Regions from separate parts of the Clostridium saccharobutylicum DSM 13864 genome, predicted to be linked through region 2. Evidence: riboswitches for the same ligand, from Rfam matches in the RefSeq annotation. Region 2 holds a riboswitch; the other holds the start of a gene.
What was found. Region 2 has a riboswitch for ZMP and ZTP ahead of CLSA_RS17265 (phosphoribosylaminoimidazolecarboxamide formyltransferase). Riboswitches for the same ligand answer to the same signal wherever they lie in the genome.
Positions count from the first base shown of each region.

Region 1: another riboswitch for ZMP and ZTP. It lies ahead of pflB (formate C-acetyltransferase); the one in region 2 lies ahead of CLSA_RS17265 (phosphoribosylaminoimidazolecarboxamide formyltransferase).

Region 1 covers NC_022571.1:1,417,216-1,422,323, forward strand. Annotated here, with positions in the region: gene CLSA_RS06105 (DUF2334 domain-containing protein) at 1-1,376, opposite strand, end outside; ZMP/ZTP riboswitch at 1,662-1,739, shown strand; gene pflB (formate C-acetyltransferase) at 1,818-4,049, shown strand; gene pflB (formate C-acetyltransferase) at 4,495-5,108, shown strand, end outside.
Region 2 covers NC_022571.1:3,941,458-3,946,565, forward strand. Annotated here, with positions in the region: gene CLSA_RS17250 (Lrp/AsnC family transcriptional regulator) at 1-278, shown strand, start outside; gene CLSA_RS17255 (LysR family transcriptional regulator) at 357-1,247, opposite strand; gene CLSA_RS17260 (YbhB/YbcL family Raf kinase inhibitor-like protein) at 1,552-2,061, shown strand; gene CLSA_RS17265 (phosphoribosylaminoimidazolecarboxamide formyltransferase) at 2,304-3,476, opposite strand; ZMP/ZTP riboswitch at 3,523-3,603, opposite strand; gene CLSA_RS17270 (DMT family transporter) at 3,810-4,139, opposite strand; gene CLSA_RS17275 (DUF5360 family protein) at 4,139-4,528, opposite strand.

The DNA of each region.
Region 1 (5,108 bases), 2.5 Mb from region 2:
TATTTTTTTATAAGTTCATCAATATGAACTGTAGTATATCCATTATCTTTAATAGCTTTAACCATTTTTTGTAATGGAGAATTTTCATCATATTGAACATTTAAAGTGTTGTTGTCTGTATTGAAGTTTATGAAACTAACTTCAATAGATGGATGATAGAAAAAGCTATGCAATACGTCAGGATTATTTGTATTAAGGCCATCAACTATACAGTTATCATTAGGATCTTGTATGAAGCCTAATGGTGTTGGTACAAATAAATTATTAGTCTTTGTTTTATAAATATTTCTTTTATTATTATCAAATGGTTCGAAAACAAATTGGAAATATTGACTTATTATAGTTTTCTGAAGTTCAGTATCTCTGTAGTGTGGACTTTCGTAGAATGTTATAGGAATATTTAAAGCACTTGCAGTGTCGATACCATTTTCAATTACAGATCTAGTTTCTTCTTCTGTATTATTAACATCTTTAGATAGTTCTTCACCTACGGCACTTCTATCATTACCAGATTGATGAGTATAGCCATGAAGTCCTATTTCACCACCTTTATTTACCATATAATCTAACAAGTCTATAAAGGCAACATTTGTTATGTTATCATTTGATAACATGTCATTATCAATATTATCTGTAGGAGCTTTAAATCTAGGAATCCAAGCTACATGGAATTTTATGCCTTGCGAATAAAGTAAATTAACCATGCACTTTACTCTTGTTTGATTCTTGTCCACAAAATTAGAGTCTCCACAGGTGAAGTCTTCAAATCTAATCATAGCTATTTTTTGTGTATATGCAACAGATGATTCTTCAGGTGTTTGTATGTTATTAGGTAGTAAACTTATAGTTTTATTATCAAAATCAAAAACGGCAATAAGATCGAAAAGTTGCTCTATATCAGAAATTGATATAAAGTATTCATTATCTTTCTTTAATAAATTACCACGTAAAGAATTAGTATTATCATCTTTAGTATATGAAGTCTCAGTTAGAGAAATTTCATGTTCTGTATTTTTTAAAATTATAGAATCATCAGAGTTTTGCACTTGATAATTAAGTTTATTACATATAAAGCTAACTGGGATATAATATCTTTGAGCTTTGAGCAACATAGGTACATTTTTTATATTTTTTTTATCTAAAATATTTAAAGTTATGTCATTAACGTTTGTTACAGGCATATCATTAAAATTAATTTTGGATGTATATGTACTCTTGAAAGTGTTTGTAGGTAACGATCTAGAATAAATTTTATCGTTAATAATAGTTAGGTTGTTTTGGAAGAAATTATAATGAGAAAGCACACTATATATTATAAATAAAACTAATAGTAATGCTAAAAAAGAAAATATAAATTTTTTAGATTTTTTGTTCATTTTAGTTCTCCTTTGGATGTGTAGTAAAATATTTTAGGTAATTATACCATTAATTTATGTCAATTTTGTGTTAGTTAGATAAAAAAGTAAACAAAGTCAATAATAAAATAAAAATTATAAGATTAATATCAATATTATATACCAAAGTTTTAGTTAATATAAATATAATCCGAAATTTATCATATATAATAGAAAGTTATATTTAAGAAAATTAAAATTTGTATATTTGTTATAATATTATTTTATTGACAAGTTAATTGTTTTGGTATTATTATAATTATAAGAAATTAGTCATATGACTGACGGAAGTGGAGTTACCACATGAAGTATGACTATTAAAAGCCGACCGTCTGGGCAGAAAAGCCCAGACAGTCGGCTTTTTTTATATATTAGGTACAATTAAGAAAATAAATTCAAAAAGAATTTTAAGGAGGAAATACGATGTTTAAGCAATGGGAAGGATTTAGTGATGGAACTTGGAAAGAAGGAGTTGATGTAAGAAACTTCATACAAAAGAATTATAAATTATATGAAGGGGATTCTAGTTTCTTGGAGTCTACAACAGAAAAAACGGATAGAGTATGGGAAAAAGCATATGCACTAATTGTTGAGGAAGTTAGAAAAGGAATTATTGATGTAGCAACTGATAGAGTATCAGGAATTGATAATTATGAAGCAGGATACATAGATAAAGATAATGAAGTAATAGTTGGTCTTCAAACCGATGCTCCACTTAAAAGAATTGTAAATCCATTTGGTGGAATGAGAATGGTTAAGAGTTCGTTAGAGGAATATGGATATAAATTGGATGGAGATATTGAAAAACATTTTTCACAATATAGAAAGACTCATAATGAAGGGGTATTTGATGCATATACAAAGGAAATAAGAGCTGCAAGAAGTGCAGGACTTTTAACAGGATTACCAGATGCATATGGTAGAGGAAGAATAATAGGTGACTATAGAAGAGTTGCTCTTTATGGTATTGATTATTTAATAGAAGAAAAGAAAAAAGATCTTGATAGTTTACATGGTGATATGCTTGATGAATTAGTAAGAAAAAGAGAAGAAGTTAGTGAACAAATAAGAGCATTAGGAGCCGTAAAATCAATGGCATCTAGATATGGTATAGATATTTCAAAACCAGCAGGCAACGCAAAAGAAGCTGTACAAGCTTTATACTTTGGATATTTAGCGGGTATTAAAGAAAATAATGGAGCTGCAACATCATTTGGAAGAACATCTACTTTCCTAGACATATATATTGAAAGAGATCTAGAAGCTGGATTAATAACTGAAAAAGAAGCTCAAGAATTAGTTGACCAACTTATAATAAAATTAAGATTAGTTAGACATCTAAGAACTCCAGAGTATAATGAATTATTTGGTGGAGATCCAACTTGGGTAACTGAATCAATCGGAGGAATGGGCATCAATGGTAAACCACTTGTAACAAAGAACTCATATAGATATCTTCATACTTTAATAAATTTAGGAACAAGTGCAGAACCAAACCTTACAGTTTTATGGTCAGATAGATTACCAGAAAACTTCAAGAAATATTGTGCAGAAATTTCAATAAAGACAGATGCTATTCAATATGAAAGCGATGAAGTCATGAGACCAATTTATGGAGATGATTATGCTATAGCTTGCTGTGTATCTGCTATGAAAGTCGGTAAACAAATGCAATTTTTTGGAGCTAGAGCTAATGTTGCAAAATCACTTTTATATGCTATAAATGGTGGAGTAGATGAATTAAAAGGTATTAAAGTAGTTCCAGGAATTGAAAAACTTACAGATGAAGAAATCCTTGATTTTAATAAAGTTAAATCAAACTACAATAAGGTATTAGAATATGTTGCTAAAATATATGTAGATACAATGAATATCATTCACTGTATGCATGATAAATATGCTTATGAAGCGAGTCAAATGGCATTACATGATACAGCAGTAGAAAGATTGATGGCGTTTGGTATTGCTGGACTTTCAGTTGCTATAGATTCATTATCAGCAATTAAGTATGCTAAAGTTAAACCAATTAGAAATGAAGAGGGCATAGCTGTAGATTTTGAAGTAGAGGGTGAATTCCCTAAGTACGGAAATGATGATGATAGAGCAGATGATTTAGGAGTAGAGTTAGTTACTAAATTCTCTAATGAACTTAAGAAGCATCCATTATATAGAGATGCTAAACACACATTATCAGCACTTACTATTACATCTAATGTTATGTATGGTAAAAAAACAGGGACAACTCCAGATGGTAGAAAGAAAGGTGAACCGTTAGCACCAGGAGCTAATCCAATGCATGGAAGAGATAAGAATGGAGCATTAGCATCTCTTAATTCAGTGGCTAAGATACCATATAACGGAATATGTCAGGATGGTGTTTCTAATACATTCTCAATAGTTCCAGATGCACTTGGAAAAGATGAAAAACAAAAGATTGATAATTTAGTTTCAATTTTAGATGGATATTTTGTACAAGGAGCTCATCATTTAAATGTTAATGTTCTTAATAGACAAACATTAATTGATGCTATGGAAAATCCAGATAAGTATCCAACATTAACAATTAGAGTTTCAGGATATGCTGTTAACTTCAGCAGACTGTCAAAAGAACAACAATTAGAAGTTATAAGCAGAACATTCCATGAAAGCATATAAAGATGAGATTAACATCAAATAAAGCACATGAAAGAAAATAAATTTAGCAAAGGGATTTGTTATTTTTTGAATGTTATTTTAAATGTAGTGAGTTTATGTGAGTATAATTGGTTAATATTTAGCTAAAAATAAAATAAAACATAAATTGCTTTTTGAAAGTAAAAACGATGAATCGGTATCAATAGATATAGATAATCAATATATATCTATTGATAAATAATAACAATGCAAAAACGATATGAATTAATGCAAAAATGTTTATATATTTTTAATTGTGAAAAATAAACATATATAATTATACAGCTCATAAAAATAAATATTAGGATTTCAAAGGCTTAAATCAAAGTTTTAAAAAACTTTTAATTTGTATGAATTTATATTACAATGAAGTTGTAATATAAATCAACGATTTTTGTATAGTTACAAATACAAAGGAGGAAACATTATGTTTAAACAATGGGATGATTTCAAAGGCGGAAAATGGGAAAAAAACATTGATGTTCGAAATTTTATACAAACTAATTATAAACCATATGAGGGTGATGATTCATTTTTAGCTCATGCTACTGAGAATACAAATAAATTATGGGCTGAAGTAAGTGAATTGTTTAAAAAAGAAAGAGAAAATGGTGGAGTTTTAGACGTAGATACTAAGACGATATCTGGAATAAATGAATATGAACCAGGATACATAGATAAAGCAATTGAGAAAATTGTAGGAGTGCAAACTGATGCTCCGCTTAAGAGAGCTGTTATGCCTCAAGGCGGAATAAGAATGGCTGAAAATGCTGCTAAAGCGTATGGTTATGAAGTAGATCCAAAAATATCAGAAATATTTACAAAATACAGAAAAACTCATAATCAAGGTGTTTTTGATGCTTATACAGATGAAATGAAATTAGCTAGAAAAAGTGGCATAGTAACAGGTCTTCCAGATGCTTATGGTAGAGGAAGAATAATAGGCGACTATAGAAGAATTGCATTATATGGAATAGATAAATTAATTGAAGATAAATTAGCTCAGAAGAAGAGTTTAGAAGTCAATACTCTTGATGAAGA
Region 2 (5,108 bases):
TTATAACACAGTATACTATTTGCACTAATAATTATTTATTAGGCAAAAATATTACTGCATATATTACTATTTTTATGAAGACAACCATGCATGATAAATTAACAAAATTTATAAAAACAAATTCAATTATAACTGAAGCACATAGAATTAGTGGAGATGGCTGCTATTTATTAAAAGTCAACTGCTCTAACATGGATGAAATTAATTTATTACTTGATAACATTATGGAATATGGCACTTACAGATTAAATTTATCAACCTCTACAATAAAAGAATAAAGATTATTTTCGCCAAGCCAGCTAACACTTTAACTACGTTTAAGTTCCATCAGATAAGTCACAGTTTTGTACTGTTACTTATATTTTCTGCTCATCCTTGATAAATTTACCGAACAAATCTAAAAATAATTTTATTTCTGGACTCTCTTTTTTCCACATAACATATGTAAATGAGATTGGATCTTCTATATATTTAGAGTCAATTATTCTAATATCTTTGCTATTTTGCTCTTCAAAAATATATACAGGTAAATATGAAATTCCTTGATTTGCTTTTATTAAACATTCAGTAGTATGTACAGATGATATATTAGTAATATCAGCTTCTGGATATAATTTATATATTTCTTCAAATAATTTTTCCCAGTAAGAAGGATGATTACCTGCAAGTACGCGATATTTTTTAAAAAAATCAAGTTCATTATCTAAATATTTATTTTCTTCAATATTAGGCACTACTAATTTTATTTTTCCTTCACAGACATTTAAATAATTTATTTTATCCGTATTAGGTAGTCTTCTATCTATTCCTATTGCATATCTATTTTCTTCTATTGCTTGAGGAATATGTTCATTCATAACAGATATTGATATATCAATATTAGGAGCAGCTTCAAAAAATATTGGCAAAAATTTAACCATTAAATATGAAGCAATATAAGGTGTAACTACCACATTAAGTCTAAAAGAATACTTCTTTTTAGAATTTCTCATTTCATATATTCCTTTTTCATATGTGCTTATCGTCTCCGCTGCAATTGAATAAAATAACTTTCCATCATCTGTTAATGTGATATTTCTTCCTTTTGGTTCAAAAAGTTTTACTTTTAATAGATTCTCTAAATTTTTAATATGATTGAATACCGAAGTTTGTGTAATAAATAATTCATCTGCCGCTTTTCTATAATTTTCATACTTTGCAACAACTATAAACGTGTAATACCATTCTAAATTCATTTTATCTCCCATAAATCACATGAAAGAAAATAACAATTCCAAAATGTCATGATGAAAAATAATCTTGGCATATAGACTTGTTATTTTTTAATGTGCTTTAATTAATCATTACTTTTTTCTTAACATTATATCAACAAATTACTAATTTTAAAATTAAAATCACAACTGTATAATACTCTCATGCAGTAACCTACCGAAATCAGAAATAAATCTAATTCTTAAGCTAATAGACTCACTTATTAGGAGAATTTATCCCCTTGTCTCACAAGAAATATGCATTGCATAAAATATCTATAAAGAGAGGATTGTAAATCTTATGAAAATTAATGTAAAAACAGAATTTGGTTATTTACCAACTAAATACTCAAAACTTGCTCAAGTTGAATACCAATATAAAGGTAATCCTTGCGTATCTTTTCCTATTGAATTATATGATGTATCAAGTGAAGTTAAGTCTATAGCCATTACTTTTTTAGATCATGATGCCATTCCAGTATGCGGATTTACTTGGATACACTGGTTAGCTTGCAACATTCCTTCTACAATTGATATTATTCCAGAAAATATAAGCAGCGATAATAGTTTAAATATTGTACAAGGTCAAAACAGTTTTGCTTCTTCTTTCGTAGGTGAAACAAATCCTAATATAACAACTAGATATATTGGACCAACTCCTCCAGATAAAGATCATGAATATACATTAAAAGTATATGGTCTTGACCAAAAATTAGATTTAAGTGAAGGTTATTTTATGAATGATTTTCTAAAAGCTATTGATGGACATGTTGTAGAATCTGCTAAATTGAATATATTAGCATGTTCTTAAATAAATAAATTCAAATAATTACAGAAAAATAGTATCTTCATCTCCTTAATTGATAAAGATACTATTTCTTAAAATTATTTATTGCATTCTATAATAATTATAGAAAAATATATAACCCTTTTTTATCGAAAAAGGATACCTTTTACGATATCCCTTAACTCTTACCTAGTTAATTATTGATTTTCTGATAATATTAACTTGAGATTCAGTAAGACCTGTTAATTTTGCTTTTCATTATTATTTTAATGATGAAATAGACGTGTTTTTGTAAATACCATAGCTATATTATATTTATTACATGTTTCTATAACATTATCGTCTCTTATTGACCCTCCTGTTTGGGCTATATAAGCTACTCCACTTTTTTTTGCTCGTTCTATATTATCACCAAATGGGAAAAATGCATCTGATCCTAAAGATACATTATTCAAGTTTTTCAACCATTCTTTCTTTTCTTCCCTACTTAATGGAACTGGTTTTTCAGTAAAAATATCTTCCCATAATCCATCAGATAATATATCAATATAGTCATCTGATATATATACATCTATTGCATTATCTCTATCAACTCTTCTTATTTCTTGTTTAAAAGGAAGGTTTATAACCTTGGGATTTTGTCTTAAAAACCATGTATCAGCTTTATTTCCTGCAAGCTTTGTACAATGAATTCTAGATTGCTGTCCTGCCCCAATACCAATTACTTGTCCATCTTTCACGTAACATACAGAATTAGATTGGGTATATTTTAATGTGATTAAAGATATAATCAAATCTCTTTTAGCATTATCAGGTAATGTTTTATTTTTCGTTGGCAAATTGGTTAATATATCTTCTGATATTTTAACATCATTTCGTTTTTGTTCAAAAGTTATCCCATAAATCTGTCTTGTTTCTATCTCCTTAGGAATATAATTTATATCAATTTCTATTATCAAATAATTGCCTCTACGCTTATTTTTTAATATCTCTAGTGCACTTTTAGAATATGATGGTGCTATTATTCCATCTGAAACTTCACATGATAAAAATTTTGCTGTCTGCTCATCACATTCATCAGATAAGGCCACAAAATCTCCATAAGATGACATTCTATCTGCACCTCTTGCTCTTATATACGCAGTAGCAATATCAGATAATTCTGTATCTGGAGCAAAATATACTTTTTTTAATCCCTCAGTTAATTGAACTCCTACAGCCACTCCAGCTGGACTAACATGTTTAAATGAAGCTGCAGCTGCTAATCCAGTAGCTTCTTTTAATTCCTTGACAAGCTGCCAGCTATTAAATGCATCCAATAAATTAATATAGCCAGGATTTCCGTTAATTATTTTTATAGGAAGTTCCCCCTCCTGTGCAAAAATCCTAGATGGTTTTTGATTTGGATTACAGCCATACTTTAATTTTAATTCCTTCATAATAATTGTTACACTCCTTTTTAAACAACAAAAAGCCCACTATCTGGACTTTTGCCCAGACGGTCGGCTTATTAATTTGTCATACTTCATGTGGTTTATTCCACTTCCGTCAGTCGTATAACTTATATTTTTAAAATATCATTTTAGTATAAATTTGTCAAATATTTTAAAATTTGATGATAATATCTGGTCCATTTATAATCTTTTATTTAAATCTTCATGCATCCCAATTGAAATAGTCGCTGCCTTGGTATTCACTAAAACTCTAATTACATGTATATATCGCATAGTAAAATAGAATTACAATCAATCCATCCTTTAATTTATTATGTCTTAATGTGAAGTTGTAACTAAATTTAAACCTATTGCTCCAATTATTATTAGTAGAATAAAAAATACTTTACTTATAGAAATAGACTCATTAAAAAACATTATTCCAATCGTTGTTATTAATGTTATTCCAAATCCAGACCAAATTGCATATGCTACTCCAACTTCCCAATTTTTTAGAGCCATAGAAAGCATTGAAAGACTTAATATATAAAAAATTAACATTATTATAACAAATCCTATACTTTTCATTCCATCAGAAAATTTCATCGACGTAGTTCCAAGCACCTCAAATATTATAGCAAGAGCTAAATATATATATTTAGAAATCATTATGCAAGCCTCCCATTAATTAATTTATATATAAACGGAAGTGGATATATTAATAGATATAAATTAAACACCCACCAAGTCAAATCAAAATCATTTCTTAATGCCCAAAAGGCTACTGCCTGTAATCCAGAACAAAAAGTAAGAATTAAAGAACATAAGCAAAACATCTTCCACTTTTCTGATTTTTTACTCAAAAAGTACAAAGCTAAGAATCCTGTTAAAGATATAAACATATCTAAAGGGAAAAACGACCAATTCCAATCAACAAGAATAGGATTATTATAATCTTTAAACGCTAGATTTATTGGAATTAGATGTAATGCTGTTATTAGCCAATAAATAATAAATCCTATATCTGTAAATAAGAAAAGTACTTTTAATTTTTTCATAAAACCAACTCTCCAATATCATAATATTTTTCTAAAAAATTTAATCTTTAAAATCACTCTACTTACAGCAAAACTAGTTATTATTGTTACTCCTAAAACAATAGCAATTTTATATATTACATTTAAGTTAACATTCTACAATAATTTTTCAAATGTCAAACTAATAATACCATATAATACATATATTTCATAAAAAGTTCTAGCTAATTTTGCGAATTATTACATAAATTTAAATTTCAAGTCACTCATCAATATCAAGTTTTAACCATATATGGTAATTTATTTATCGAAATGTTATTATAATATAGTATAAATATTTGCAAATTATCTTGATAAATATACGGTTTTTCATTGAGAATTTAATATATCACAAACAAATATGTATCTAATTTCGGCTGGGATTCATATAAGCTTTATTCTCATTGAAATTCAAACTTATAAGAGACGCGAAAATAAATGATACTGATATTTTCACATTTATAGCAAGCGATATGTCTTGTTATAAATATAGAACCATTTATTTAAAAATAATTTTTTGCAAAATATTTTCTTCATGAATAATGTTAAATAAATATAATCC